3 regions of the Bacillus sp. AFS017336 genome follow, and region 2 is predicted to be linked to each of the others. Evidence: riboswitches for the same ligand, from Rfam matches in the RefSeq annotation. Region 2 holds a riboswitch; each other region holds the start of a gene.
The links. Region 2 has a riboswitch for S-adenosylmethionine ahead of CN601_RS04795 (LLM class flavin-dependent oxidoreductase). Riboswitches for the same ligand answer to the same signal wherever they lie in the genome.

Region 1 (5,112 bases), on a different contig from region 2:
CATTCTTTTCCATTCGATTGAAAATATAGTCTTTAAATTATTCATGGTTGATTCCCCTTTTTTCCCTTCAAAAAGTAATTCGATATTGTTATGTAACATGATATAAACTTACCATATTTTTCGGATTCCGAATAAAAAAACTTTACTAATTCTGTTCAATTAAACTGCCACTTTGTTGAATAAAAAAACGACCGCCGAAGCAGCCGATTGTTATTGAACTAAAGCATGCGTTAGTTCAATAACTTTCAGAAATATGAACTATTTTTTGAATAACTAAATTAACCTCTTTGTTATCTTTAATTACGCTTCACCTTCAATTGGTTCAATACTCGGAAGAACGCCACTTGTTCGATATCTCCTCAATATGATAAGGTGTCGTTCTACAGCATCCACCTATTAAACGTGCACCTGCTTGGTACCATTCTTCAGATTGAATATCCAACACATTACATTGTTCATGACCATTCCATGTTTTTGTTTCTGGATTATAAGTTTCACCAGAGTTTGGATAAACAATAATCGGTTTTTTGGTGTTTGCCCTCAACTCTTGTATTGCACCAGTCACAACGGTTACTGGCGCACAATTGATGCCTATCGCTACAATTTGTTCACTTTTCTCAAAAACTCGTGCACACTCTACGAGTTTCATACCTTCACTAATCTCTTTCTCATTTTTTAACGAAAAGGAAAGCCACGCATATGTTTCTGGATACTCACGTAATAATGTATCTAATACTCTTGCTTCTTGCAAGGAAGGGATCGTTTCAAATGCCAATAGATCTGCACCTGCTTCAATTAACGCTGACATTCTCGAACGGTGAAAGTCTGCTAATGTTTTATCTGTCACACCATAGTTGCCTACATACTCTGAACCATCTGCAAGGTAAGCCCCGTACGGCCCAACCGATGCAACAACCAATGGTTTAGGCCTATTCGTTTGCTTATTTTCCTTCCAAAAATCATCTCTTGCCCTTCTTGCAAGTAACACCGTTTTCTTAATTAATTCCAAAGCTTCCTGTTCTTGTATTCCACGCGCGGAAAAACCACTAATAGTAGCTTGATAGCTTGCTGTTATGGCACAGTCCGCACCAGCACGAAAATAGTCCGAATGAACCTGATAAATAAGTTCCGGATTTTCTAGTAACACACGTGCCGACCAAAGGGGATCGTCCAAATTACATCCATGCGCCTCCAATTCTGTAGCTAATGCTCCGTCAAGAAGCATAATGGAATGTTGGGATAAAATAGCATCAATTGGATTGACTTTGTTCGACATAATCTACGCCCCTCTTTTTTAAATTTTTTGTTAGATAATAACTTCCATAGCAAAACAAAATAAACGGTATGCCGCAATATAAGGCAATTCTCTGTGTTGGATCGAATGCAATTCCAATACACGATGCCAGACAAAGGATAAAAGAAGCAATTGGTACTAATGGATACAGTGGTGTGCGATAAATCAAGTCCTTTTCAGAATTTCCTTCTTTCAAAAATTGTCTGCGAAATAGGAACTGGGAAGCACTAATACTCATCCAAACTACAACTACTGCTAGACCGGAAATGGAAACAAGTACGATATAGACAGTATCTGGTGCCACAATACTTGAGAGCAAAGCCAAAGCTCCACCCACCATGCTGAAAATGACGGCGTTAATTGGAACACCTTGCTTCGTCATTTTTCCAAAAATCGGAGATATCGTATTCTTATTAGCAAGTGACCAAAGCATTCTAGAAGAGGCATAAAGGCCTGAGTTTGCCGCAGATAAAATAGCTGTTAAGATAACGAAATTCATTATGTCAGCTGAATATGGCACCCCAATTCGTTCTAGAACTGCAACAAAAGGGCTCTCTAATACACCAGCATCGGAAATAGGCAATAACGCAGATAAAACAAAAATCGTTCCTACAAAAAAGATGATCAATCTCCACAGAGTAGTTCGAATGGCCTTCGGTATCATTTTTTCCGGGTTCGCGGTTTCTCCAGCTGCAATGCCTATTAATTCTGTTCCCGAAAAAGCAAAATTAACCGCAAGCATGGTCATTATAATGCCCGTAGCACCATGAGGAAATAAACCTCCACTTGTAAAATTAGAAAATAATGGTGCTGCTTTTGAATGACTCATCGGAAGAAACCCTAGCATTGCCGCTGCTCCTAAAACAATAAAAATCACAATAGCTATAACCTTTATCGATGAAAACCAAAATTCTGATTCGGCGAAAAATTTAACAGTCATGACATTTAATACAAAGATCAAAATGGCAAAAATAGCACTCCATATCCAAACATTAATCGATGGAAACCATCGCTTCATAAGTAATCCTGCGGCTGTAAATTCAGAACCTAAAGCAACAGTCCAAGTTAACCAATACAACCAGGCTACTGTATACCCTGTAGCCGGTCCAATGTATTTAACTGCATAACTGTGAAATGAGCCAGTTTCAGGCATATGTACGGAAAGCTCTCCTAAACACAGCATAACTAGATAAACCACTAGCGCACCAATCAGATAGGATAGTATTGTTCCAAACGGGCCAGCTTGTTGAATAGTGTAGCCCGAGCTTAAGAATAAGCCAGTTCCAATCACCCCACCAAGTGATAGCATGACTAAATGACGTGCTTGCATGTTCCTTTGAAATTCTTGCCCATTTTTGTTCCCCATTCCTACTCTCCTTTAGTTACTATCCAGAAAAAACAAAAACGCACTCTAAAAAAGAGTGCGCTACTGACAAATAAAAACGAAAGCTCTCATCTATCAGGTTATCACCCGCTGGAATTAGCACAGTGTCTACTTAAGTAGACCTGTTGCTGAGGCTTCAAAGGGCCAGTCCCTCCACCTCTCTGGATAAGAAATATTTTTTTTATAACCATATCAATCCATTCGATAATTGTCAAGATAATTCTGTTTTTTTAAAAAATTATTAATTATTAACTTATTATCATATCTTATGCAACTAATCTGCCATTTTGTTGAATAAAAAACGGCCGCCGAAGCAGCCGATTGTTATTGAACTAATGCACTGCGTTAGCTCAATAAGACTTTACATATTTCTGAAATCATAGGTTTCACTGTTGATATTAATTTGGTTCTGATTCACTAATATTTCTTTATTATTGATCCATTGAATACTAAAAGGTTCACCTGGTAACCACAATATAAATCTTTCTTTTTCCTTCTTGTCTTTAGAACTCAACTGACCAATATAACTATAATCTGACTTCATAAATACTCCGCCATTTAAATAAATCGTTAGTTTATGTTTCTTGTCAGGAGATTCAATTTGTTTAATTATATCAAGGTTTTTAACATTGACATCCTCCAATGCTGTAATTGAGTTTGTCTGATTAGAATTTAAAAAATAAAAAGCACTAATGCATACAGAAATTACAATAATAGTGTATATGACTACTTTTCGTTTAATCATAATTTAAAATTCTCCCTATAAAAATTGATATCTAAGTATATTCATTTCTATTTAGAGGAAAATTTTTCCTTCTTTTGCAGATTATTTAACTATATTTCTAAGCCTCTTTCATCTATCTAAACTGCCATTTTGTACAATAAAAAAAGACCGACAATATCATCGATCACGTTGTTCAACTAAAGCATTGTGTTAGTCGTATAAGAGTTCATTAAATTTCCTCTAGTTGATTTTTAACTCCTTTTTCTTTCCGGTAATGATCATAAGCAGCTTTTACTTTATCAGTTTCTAGTGTATCTTTTGAAAGTCTTTTATAAATCATTACTAATAGACCAATAATAGCACCTAAAAATATTGAAAGTGTAAAACCAAATGCATTATACTCGTCAAATCCACATTTTACTAAAAGTATTAAAAGTAAATAAAAAATTATGGGTGATAATACTACATATTTGATAATCTTTTTCATTTTTTTCTCCTTAAGTATTAATTTACTAGATATTATTCGGCATGATTTACTGAAATCCCTGTTCCATAAACTTCCATGTACTTGAATAAGAAAATCATCCACTTAAACAGAGGCAAATTAAAAATAGAGAAGCATCTACATTCAAATTGAATGCAGAGCTTCTCTTTCATATTGTTTTTAATAGGGTAGTAGGGTCCTCTTAAAAACTATATCCTTTTATTTTCAAAAATTAATCTGTTTTGCAGTTCTTACTTTATCCTCCATTTCTATATGATCGTCTGAGTATGTTTCGGTTACCTTATCTTGACAACTCCAACAATTACTGCGATTTCGCTCCATAATGGATAATTCTTCATTACATTCTACACAACAATCGATCCCATTAATGTCTTTTTTAAATTTGCACATGTATTTTCCTCCTCAATTAAATTATGTTTATGATTAAATGACTTGTTCACCGATATTTACAGTAGCATTAGTTTGTTTCGCTGGGCGTACTGTAATCCAAAATAATAATCCAAAAACAAACATAACTAATGCGGTTATTAGGAACCCATATCCATACCCAATTGCCTCGGATGCAGACTTTTCTATAAAGTTGCCGAATATTACTGGGGCAATAATACTTGTTGAACTTGATAGAGCAACATACGTCCCTTGTGCTTTCCCGATATTTTTAGGAGAAAAGAACTCCATAAGCATTGCTGGTGCGAGCGATAAAATCACAATCGCAAAGCCCGGTGCAAGGATGAAGCAAAAAATGGCAATACCACTTGAATCCGCGATACTTCCAATGTATAAACAAATACCTGATAAAACCATTGAACTACCTGCAAGATTTATTCTGCTCCTGCGAATATCTCCTGTTTTGCGATAAATACGATCGGAAATTAGGGCAACTCCAATTTGACAAATAGCAGCAAAGAGGAATGGTAAAGATACTGCCAATTTTAATGTTTTGCCTTCAAAATGTTGAATTTTTGAAAAATATGCTGGAAACCAAACCGATTGCACAGACAATAGCCAATAAGCACATCCTGCACAAATTACCGTAAACATAAAATTTTTAGAGAAAATATGTGGAAAAAACTGCTTCCATGAAACTTTGTTAGGGATTACTGTGTTTTGATCCTGTTGTTCATATGTAGGCATCCCAATATCTTTTGGACTTTCCTTTCCGAAAAACATCCATAAAAGTAGAACAATAAACCCTACCGTACCCA
Region 2 (5,112 bases):
ATTATTAACCAACCTTATATAACAGATGATCTTTTTGAGACAATTAAATTGAATCCGGATAAAGGTGGCTATCAAAGTATTTTAGGATTGGCAGTTTCCAATAATGCAAGAAAACAGGGTATTGCAAAAATCTTAATTGAAAAAATGGACAAGCTTGTAGAGGAAAACGAAAGAATAGGAATCACTTTAACATGCAAACAGGAATTAGTTTCTTTTTACGAAAAGCTAGGATTTGTAAATCATGGTTTATCTGATTCAAAACATGGTGGAGTAAGTTGGTATAATTTAGTTAAATTAAAATCGGATTATTAATAGAACGAATATTGAGATGAAAAGTTGGTCACAGTTTTGTTAATGAATCATCGACAATAATAACGCATCGAATACAATGTTTCGATGCGTTACTATTTGAAATTTATTTTGTAGAAGTTTCATATTCTTCATCTGTAACAGGTTCCAACCATTCTGGGGTACCTGCAGTTATTGCAATGTGCTCAAACCAACTATCTTTCGCAGCACCATGCCAATGCTTCACGCCATCGTGAGTGTTGATTACATCACCAGCCTTTAAGAATTGTGCGGGCTTCCCTTCTTCTTGGTACCAACCTTCCCCACCAGTTACTAATAATATTTGAAATCCATCTCGATGGACATGCCAATTATTTCTGCAACCTGGCTCAAAGGTCACATTTCCAACACCAACATTTACATTTGGATCGGCAATTAAGGTTTTAAGATAACTTTGTCCTACAAAAAATTGTGCGTATGCTTCATTTTTTTCGCCGACAGGGAATATGACACCATTTTTTACTTCTTCATGTTTTATCAATTTACTTCCTCCTAAATTGTAAATCTAAGCTAACAGTTAGTCGATTATCATTAAAGGCTACATCTCAAGATTTTAAATAAGTTATTTCTTTTGCCAGTCTATAGTAAAAGATGTTTCAAAGACTATGCTTTTGAAACATCTCTGAAAAACTATTAAATTGTGCTTGTGTCGATGACAAATCGATATTTCACATCTGATGCTAAAACTCGCTTGTATGCTTCGTCAATTTGATCGGCAGAAATAACTTCAATGTTAGGGACAATGTTATGTTTTCCACAGAATTCTAACATCTCTTGAGTCTCACGAATTCCTCCAATCATAGATCCTGCAAATGAACGACGATGACCTATAAGTGAAAAAACACTTAGGGATAACGGCTCTGCTGGGGCACCGACATTTACTAGCGTACCATCTAGATTGAGTAGCCTTAAATAAGCATCCATATTTATTTTTGCACTTACAGTGTTAATAATTAAATCAAAAGTTCCTGCAAGATTTTTAAATGTTTCTGGATCGTTTGTAGCATAATAGTGGCTTGCTCCAAATTGTAAACCGTCGTCTTTTTTGTTCAATGTTTGTGACAGAACGGTTACCTCTGCACCGAGTGCATGTGCAATTTTAACTGCCATATGCCCAAGTCCACCCATTCCAATAACAGCGACCTTCTTACCAGGCCCTGCTCCCCAATGGTTTAATGGAGAATATGTAGTAATACCTGCACAAAGTAAAGGTGCAGCAACATCAAGTTCAATATTATCAGGTATTTTAACCACGAAATCTTCTGTTACAACGATGTGGGTTGAGTAGCCACCCTGAGTTGGCTCGCCGTATTTGTCAACACCAGCATAAGTAGGTGTATTTCCTTTAAGACAGTATTGTTCCTCACCTTTACGGCAGTTTTCACAATCGCCGCATGAGTCTACCATACAACCAACACCAACACGATCGCCAACCTTGTATTTCGTTACCTCTGTTCCTACATCCGTTACTATTCCGGCAATTTCATGTCCTGGTACGAGTGGATAGTGCACATGACCCCATTCCCCGTGGGCAGTATGAATGTCAGAATGGCAAATTCCAGCGTATTTTATTTCAATTAGAACATCATTTAAATCAAGATCACGTCGCTTAATCTCAGCAGCTCGAAAGGACTTGTCAGGACCATCTACAGCTCTTGCTTTTGCAGTTATCATAAATAAAACCTCCTAAAAAAATATTTTGATAGAGAACAAAACAAATCACTCAGGTTAAACTTTACATGCATTTTTACCCTAAATTTATTCTCTTGCACAATCATCATAATCCCTCGAGTTAACTCTAGGTCAAGCGATTTTGAGGAATCCACGTTTCTTTTTATATGACATAAAAAAAATAACGTGATAAAATCCCTTCATAATAATAGAGTTAACTCGAGGTCTAATGCTTAGGAAAGAGGGATTAATGTGAAGACATATTCAATTGGGGAAGTAGCAAAAGCATTGAATCTTACGGTATATACTTTGCGATACTACGACAAAGAAGGGCTTATGCCTTTTGTAGAACGGACAACCAGTGGTATACGAGTTTTTAAAGAATCTGATATAGAGGCGTTAAAAATAATTGAATGTCTGAAATCTACAGGGATGCCAATAAAGGAAATTAAAAATTTCATAGAATGGTGTTCTGATGGGGATTCCACATTACAATTAAGATTTGACATGTTTATGGAAAGAAAAGCGAATGTAGAAGCACAGATGGAACAATTAAAAAAAACAATGGAAATTATCGAGTACAAATGTTCATATTATCAAATTGCTTTAGAAGCCGGAACGGAAAATAGTTTAAAGAACAATAAAAAAGAAACTTTGAATTGTCAGTAACCAAAAGCCCCCACCGATTCATAAATGAGTTATGAATCGTGGTGGTCATTATTTTTTTAGAGTCAACTGATTTTGTTGTGGATCGATGACTCCAAAAATCTAAACATCTACACAATGTAAAGGCAAATCCCAACTCGTAAACAAACAATTATTATATATTATAAAAAATTTATAAAATTTTATTTTTTCTAATAACGCCAACGATGAAAGCGTTATCACTTAAAGGGAATTTAAAATCCGATATTGACAATCAGTTTACTAGGACTTATTATTCAATTAATGAAATTACATAATAGAAACTTATCGAGAGTGACCGAGGGATCAGGCCCTATGACGTCCGGCAACCTCCTTGAAAAGGAACGGTGCCACTTCCTGCAGAATGAAATCATTCTGATAGATAAGTCGAAAACAATCGTTTCCGATGCCTCTTTCTGAATGAAAGAGGCTTTTTGTGTTTTTATATACTTCTCAATTACAGGGGGGATCTCTTAATCAATCTACAAAATATTATGGAATTTGTTTTTAACTTACTTTTATAAAATTTTTTATTTAAACAAAATTCCAACTTAGTTGATAGGAAAACTTGTTTATTTGAATAATAAGGGAGAGAATAGAAATGAAGTATGGTTTTTGGTTACCGATTTTTGGGGGATGGTTAAGAAATGTGGACGATGAAAAGATGCCACCAACCTTTGATTATGCAAAAGAAGTTATTCAATCAGCAGAAAAATGGGGTTACTCAACTACTTTAATAGCTGAATTATATTTAAATGATATAAAAGGACCGGAACATGATTCACTTGAAGCTTGGTCGACCGCAGCTGCTCTAGCGGCAGTGACAGAAAAAATTGAAATTATGACAGCGATACGCCCAGGTTTTCATAATCCAGCTGTAACAGCGAAAATGGCAGCAAATATTGATCAAATCAGTAATGGCCGTTTTACGTTAAACGTAGTTTCAGCTTGGTGGGCAGAGGAAGCACGTCAATACGGGGGCGTTTTTACAGAGCACGATGAGCGTTATGCGCGAACTGAAGAGTTTATTGATGTTCTAAAAGGGTTATGGACAGAAGAAACCTTCAATTATTCTGGTCAATTTTATGATTTAAAAGAATCGAAGCTTGCTCCAAAACCTGTTCAAAGACCTAATCCACTTCTTTATGCTGGAGGTGAAAGTGAAAAAGGTAAGCAAACAATTGCTGAAAAATGTGATGCTTATGTGATGCACGGTGGAACAGTTGAAGAGATTGCTCGAAAAATAAATGATATGAAAGTACGCCGCGAACAAACTACTAATGCACCATTTAGTTCTTTCGGTATGGCAGCTTATGTTATTTGCCGCGATACAGAAGAAGAAGCTTTTGCAGAGCTTGAAAAAATTACAACCGTGAAGGAATCTAGCGGCTATGCAGGCTTTAAAGATTTCACAACAAAATCACAATTAGAGCAACAAATACAATTACAAGATTATTCGGTTTCAAATCGTGGGTTACGACCAAACTTAGTTGGAACACCTGAACAAATTGCAGAACGAATTTTACAATACGAAGAAGCGGGCTTAGACTTGCTATTATTACAATTCTCTCCTCAACTAGAGGAAATGGAACGCTTTTCTAAGCAAGTTATGCCTTTAGTAGAACAAAAACGTAGTTTAATAAATAGCTAGATAGGGGAAATAAAAATGAGCAAAGTATACGTTATACATGAAAATAGTGAATGGACAGTACATTTAACAAAAAGATTAGAGGAGCTAGGTGTTCCTTATGAAGAATGGCACTTAGATGAAGGAACGGTTGATTTATCAGCAGCACCACCAGAAGGAATATTCTACAGTCGAATGAGCGCTTCTTCTCATACACGTGATCATCGTTTTGCAGCTGAATTTACAGGGCAAGTATTAGCTTGGCTTGAAGCACATGGGCGTACTGTATTAAATGGAACAAGCGCTTTAAAGCTAGAAGTTAGTAAGGTTTTACAATACTTAGAATTAAATAAATATGGTGTAAAGACACCAAAAACAATTGCAGCTGTTGGAAAACAAAATATTATTAATGCAGCTGAAAAATTTGAAGGACAGTCATTTATCACAAAGCATAATCGTGCTGGTAAAGGATTAGGTGTTCAATTATTCCATAGTGTAGAAGCATTAAAAGCTTATGTGGAAGGTCCTACTTTCGAAGAGCCAGTCGATGGCATTACACTTATTCAAGAATACATTCTATCCCCAGAAAGCTACATCACTCGTTGTGAGTTTGTAGGTGGAAACTTTGTTTATGCTGTTAAAGTTGATACTTCAGAAGGATTTGAACTTTGTCCAGCAGACGCATGCCAAATTGGAGATTTATTCTGTCCAGTAGGTGAAGAAGTAGAAGAAAAACCTAAGTTCCAAGTCATTGAAGGATTTGATGACGAAATTTTAACTAA
Region 3 (5,112 bases), on a different contig from region 2:
GGAATTACCATGGTATTTTAGAATAATATATGATTTTTTGTTAAAAAATGTATCAAAACACGAACGTTCTACTAGTGAAACGTGATTATTATGCTATAATATTGATGTGCGACAAATTATTACAGAATTTTCGAACGGAAGTATTTTAACTCGCATATTCCCTGTGATAAAATAGAATTTGGGAGGAGTTGCTAAATGAGTATCATTTTTTATACATATCCAAAATGTGGAACTTGTCGAAAAGCTGCTTCATGGCTAAAAGAACATAATATTACAGTAGAAGCAATTGATATTACATTAAATCCACCTTCAAAGGAATTACTTGCTGATATTTATAAAGCAAGTGGACTTTCTATAAATAAATTATTTAATACAAGTGGCGTTAAATATCGTGAGCTTGGATTGAAGGATGTTATTCCAACAAAAACTGAGGACGAGCTATTAGAACTACTAAGTTCCGATGGTAAATTAATTAAAAGACCTCTAGTTTTTAATGGAGATCAAGCAACAGTTGGTTTTAATGAAGAAGTATTTGAAAAAGTTTGGTTATAAAATAACTATAAAATTTAAGGTAATTAATCAGAGGAGGATTTCACAATGTCAATTCCAAAGGAACTACGTTATTCAGAAGAACATGAGTGGGTAAAAGTTGAAGGTAATAAATACTATATCGGTATTACTCATTTTGCTCAATCAGAGCTTGGAGATATCGTATTTGTTGAGCTACCAGAAGTAGGCGACGATCTTACTATCAATGAGCCATTCGGTAGCGTTGAGTCTGTAAAAACAGTATCTGAACTTTATGCTCCAATCAGCGGTAAAGTAATTGAAGTAAATGCTGATCTAGATGAAAATCCTGAATTCGTAAACGAATCTCCTTACGAAAAAGCATGGATGGTAGTTGTTGAAGCTACAAACGCTTCTGAACTTGATGAGTTAATGACTGCTGGTCAATACGAAGAAATGATTAACCAAGACTAATTATCTTACATTAAGCGTCCTTTTGGGGCGCTTTTATTTATAGAAATTTCATTGATAAAACATCAAGACAAGTTGGATGATTCAGAGCGGCGTTATACTAGGCAGTAATTAGAATCGCAAACAGTTGAAGTAACGAAGAACGCGTGCGTTTGCCAATAGTCTGAAGTGTCCACATGGGTGTTTTTTTAAATTTATGTGTATAATTGCAGTAATAAAGCTTAACTTATTTACATAAAACATAATTTAAAGGGACATTTTCATTTAGGGAAAAAAAGGAAACAACAAAGGGAAAATCGAATATACTATATACAAAAGATTTTTAGTCAAAAGTTTTTGAGTCCTATACATTAGGTGATGCCCAGTGAATATTGAAGATCAAAGAAAAGTTATCATTGTCGAAGGTACTACTGATAAGAGAAAAATACAGACGATTATAAAGGAGCCTGTAGATATTATCTGTACGAATGGTACAGTTGGTACTTCAAAGCTAGATGAGCTTGCTGAAATGTTAGATTTAAGAGAAATTTATGTGTTAGTCGATGCAGATGAGGCTGGTGAGAAGCTTAGAAGATTGTTAAAAAGAGAATTTCCACAGGCTGAACATCTGTACATTGATCGAAGTTATCGAGAAGTAGCAACAGCTCCAAGTCAACATTTAGCAAGTGTATTATTAGGAGCGGATATTTCAGTATTTACGGATTATTTACGAACAAATTAAAGAGGAATAATGATCATGCAGCAATGGACAAAGACAGATTTAATGCAAAGAATACAGTCAAAAGAGACTACCGTGATTTATATATATACCGCAATGTGTGGTACATGCCAAGTAGCATCAAAAATGCTAGAAATTGTTAACGAGATTCTGCCGAATTTACCAATGAGTAAGGTAAATATTAATGAAATTGTGGAGGAAGCTCAAAGCTGGAAGATCGAAAGTGTACCTTGTTTACTTATTTTTGAAAATGGGGAAATGAAACAAAAAATCTACGCTTTCCAATCTGTTCCATATTTACATGAACTGTTAAAAAAATATAATTTATATATTAAACGATGAGCGCATTCAAAATGATGCGCTCTTTTTTAATTGCCTTAAACTATTTCCTGTTTTTAGACATATTTCTCGGGAAATGAGTTGAATTGTGTAGAAATAATATTAAATAATAGATTTTTATCAAGTAAATGTCGAGCGAAATATAAAGAACACACCTCTAATCTATGAGAAAATAGATTAAAGAATCCAAAAAGAGGTGTTTAAGATGGAAATTAAGGAGTGGGTTGGACAAGCTAAAAACTTATTTATAAAAAAAGAATATTTACAAATTATTTTACCAATTGAAGAAAAAATAGTAGAGTTTAACGGAATAAATGAAAAACTATTTGTTAGATTTAGCAAAAAGGCACCTTTTATTGAGGTAATCGATCGCTCAATACCTCAACTTAGAGTTAACTTTACAAAAGATGGATGGGAATCGCTATATTCAGGTTCGCAGAGATTAAGTCTATTGTTAAAGCTAAAGGATGCTTCATTTGATGGGAATTACCGCTTATTACTACTGATTGAAACAATTTTTCAATATACAAGTGTAGAAAGTGATAAAAAACTTTTGGAAAATTGTTGACAACTTGTGTCTAAGTTTGTAGAATTGGACTTACGTTAAAGAAATACGTTAAACAACTTAATATATCGTAAGATTAACTCTTATCGAGAGAGGTGGAGGGACTGTGCCCTATGAAACCCAGCAACCGTCAATGATCGTCATTGAAATGGTGCTAATTCCTGCAAAGCAAATTGCTTTGAGAGATGAGAGAAAGGAATACTTTTTGTATGTAAAACCTTTCTGCTCATGTGAGTTGAAAGGTTTTTTTGTATTATGCGACTAAAAAAGTACGTTCTTACAAAAAATTGAAGAATGAGTTGTTAGAATGTTTTGAAAGGAGAACTAGTATGATTCAAATAAATAATGTAAGTAAAATATACAAGGGTAAAAAAGGCACAGTTACCGCGGTACAAAATGTATCGTTAACGATTAGTGCAGGTGAGATTTTTGGCATGATCGGATATAGCGGCGCAGGGAAAAGTACGCTATTACGTATGCTAAACGGACTTGAATCACCAACATCAGGTGAGGTTATTATTAATGGTCAATCTATTTCGAAATGTTCATCTAGTCAATTAAGAAAAGCAAGACAGAAAATAGGAATGATTTTCCAACATTTTAATTTATTATGGTCAAGAACTGTATTAGAAAATATACTTTTCCCACTTGAAATTGCTAAAGTACCTAAACAGGAAAGCATTACTCGTGCGAAGGAATTAGTCAAACTAGTGGGACTTGAAGGAAGAGAAAATGCTTATCCTTCTGAACTAAGTGGTGGACAAAAGCAACGTGTTGGAATTGCAAGAGCATTAGCTAATAATCCAGATGTTCTTTTATGTGATGAAGCAACTTCTGCATTAGATCCAGAAACTACTGATTCAATCTTAGCTTTGCTTACAAATATTAATAAGCAGTTAGGTATTACGATTATTCTAATCACACATGAAATGCATGTTATCCAGAAAATTTGCCAACGAGTTGCCGTAATGGAAAATGGACAAGTTGTAGAAGAAGGCCATGTTGTAGATGTATTTACACGTCCTAAACAATCAATTACGAAGAAATTTGTAAAGCAAATTAAAGGCACAGATGAAGAATTGGACAATGAAGTGATTTCTAAAAGTGTTGGGAATGATAATACTTACAAGCTAACGTTTAAAAATGGACAAGCAGACCAACCGCATATTTCTGAAGTAGTAAAACACTTTGAAATTGAAGTTAATATTTTGCAAGGGAAAATTGTTCAAACCGCTGAAGGATCTTATGGGACTATGAAAATTCAACTTGTTGGTGATAGAAATAACATCAAAGAGGCAATTTCTTATTTAGAATCAAAACAAGTTGAAGTGGAGGTAGCATAAGATGGCACAACTTTTTCAAAATGTCGATTGGGAAGCGATGCGAATAGCCACTCAAGAAACATTATTTATGACAGTTATAGGTGCGGTGGCAACGTTTATTTTTGGAATAATAATCGGTTTATTCTTATTTTTAACTAGTAAAGACCAACTTCTTGAAAATAAATTTTTTAATACAATCCTAGCAGCGTTTGTAAATATTTTTCGTTCAATACCGTTTATCATATTAATCATTTTACTAATTCCATTTACAATCTTTATTCTTGGTTCAATGCTTGGTGCAAAAGCAGCATTACCTGCACTTATAATCGGTGCTGCACCATTCTACGCAAGAATGGTTGAAATAGGCTTACGTGAAATAGATAAAGGTGTAATTGAAGCTGCAAGAGCAATGGGAGCTAGTACTTTCACAATCATCGTAAAAGTGTTAATTCCAGAAGCGTTACCAGCAATTATTTCAGGTTTAACTGTTACTACTATTGCAATTGTTGGTTATACAGCAATGGCAGGTGTAGTAGGTGGTGGTGGACTTGGTAACTTAGCATTTATGGAAGGGTACCAACGTTCAAATAACGAAGTTACATTTGTTGCGACAGTTATTATTTTATTAATCGTGTTTATTCTTCAATTTATTGGTGATTTAATTACAACAAAAATAGATAAAAGAGCTTAATGATATTAGGGAGGAAACGACAATGAAATTCAAAAGAATCGCAGGCGTTTTAGGAGCAGGTGTATTAGCATTATCTTTAGCAGCATGTGGTGCTAATAGTAAAGATAAAGAATTAGTAGTAGGTGCATCAAATGTACCTCACGCAGTTATTTTAGAACAAGCTAAACCAATTCTTAAAAAAGAAGGAATTAACTTGAAAATTGTTAAATTCCAAGATTATGTTTTACCAAATAAGGCATTAGCTTCAAAAGAATTAGATGCAAACTATTTCCAACACATTCCTTATTTAGAGTCTCAAATGAAAGAAAATGGTTATAAATTTGAAAACGCTGGTGGTATTCACATCGAGCCAATCGGTGTTTACTCTAAAAAATATAAGAGCTTAGATGATCTACCAGATGGAGCTAAAATCATCATGAGTAGCTCTGTAGCTGACCATGGTCGTATGTTAAGCTTATTACAACACGAAGGTTTAATTAAACTTAAAGCAGGTATTGAT

Region 1: it holds a riboswitch for S-adenosylmethionine, as region 2 does, so the genes downstream of both, mmuP (S-methylmethionine permease) here and CN601_RS04795 (LLM class flavin-dependent oxidoreductase) in region 2, are expected to answer to the same signal.
Region 3: it holds a riboswitch for S-adenosylmethionine, as region 2 does, so the genes downstream of both, CN601_RS08645 (methionine ABC transporter ATP-binding protein) here and CN601_RS04795 (LLM class flavin-dependent oxidoreductase) in region 2, are expected to answer to the same signal.

Annotation. Positions count from the first base shown of each region.
Region 1 covers NZ_NUCO01000004.1:71,196-76,307, reverse strand. Annotated here, with positions in the region: gene CN601_RS02135 (hypothetical protein) at 1-45, opposite strand, end outside; gene mmuM (homocysteine S-methyltransferase) at 323-1,276, opposite strand; gene mmuP (S-methylmethionine permease) at 1,251-2,660, opposite strand; SAM riboswitch class I at 2,744-2,850, opposite strand; gene CN601_RS02120 (DUF5412 family protein) at 3,040-3,423, opposite strand; gene CN601_RS02115 (hypothetical protein) at 3,632-3,889, opposite strand; gene CN601_RS02110 (hypothetical protein) at 4,112-4,297, opposite strand; gene CN601_RS02105 (MFS transporter) at 4,331-5,112, opposite strand, start outside.
Region 2 covers NZ_NUCO01000010.1:104,031-109,142, reverse strand. Annotated here, with positions in the region: gene CN601_RS04815 (GNAT family N-acetyltransferase) at 1-312, shown strand, start outside; gene CN601_RS04810 (cupin domain-containing protein) at 416-829, opposite strand; gene CN601_RS04805 (NAD(P)-dependent alcohol dehydrogenase) at 982-2,022, opposite strand; gene CN601_RS04800 (MerR family transcriptional regulator) at 2,272-2,688, shown strand; SAM riboswitch class I at 2,986-3,092, shown strand; gene CN601_RS04795 (LLM class flavin-dependent oxidoreductase) at 3,305-4,354, shown strand; gene CN601_RS04790 (ATP-grasp domain-containing protein) at 4,370-5,112, shown strand, end outside.
Region 3 covers NZ_NUCO01000017.1:58,027-63,138, reverse strand. Annotated here, with positions in the region: gene CN601_RS08670 (arsenate reductase family protein) at 196-552, shown strand; gene gcvH (glycine cleavage system protein GcvH) at 598-981, shown strand; gene CN601_RS08660 (ribonuclease M5) at 1,349-1,699, shown strand; gene CN601_RS08655 (thioredoxin family protein) at 1,715-2,038, shown strand; gene CN601_RS08650 (hypothetical protein) at 2,241-2,603, shown strand; SAM riboswitch class I at 2,681-2,792, shown strand; gene CN601_RS08645 (methionine ABC transporter ATP-binding protein) at 2,930-3,943, shown strand; gene CN601_RS08640 (methionine ABC transporter permease) at 3,945-4,613, shown strand; gene metQ (methionine ABC transporter substrate-binding lipoprotein MetQ) at 4,636-5,112, shown strand, end outside.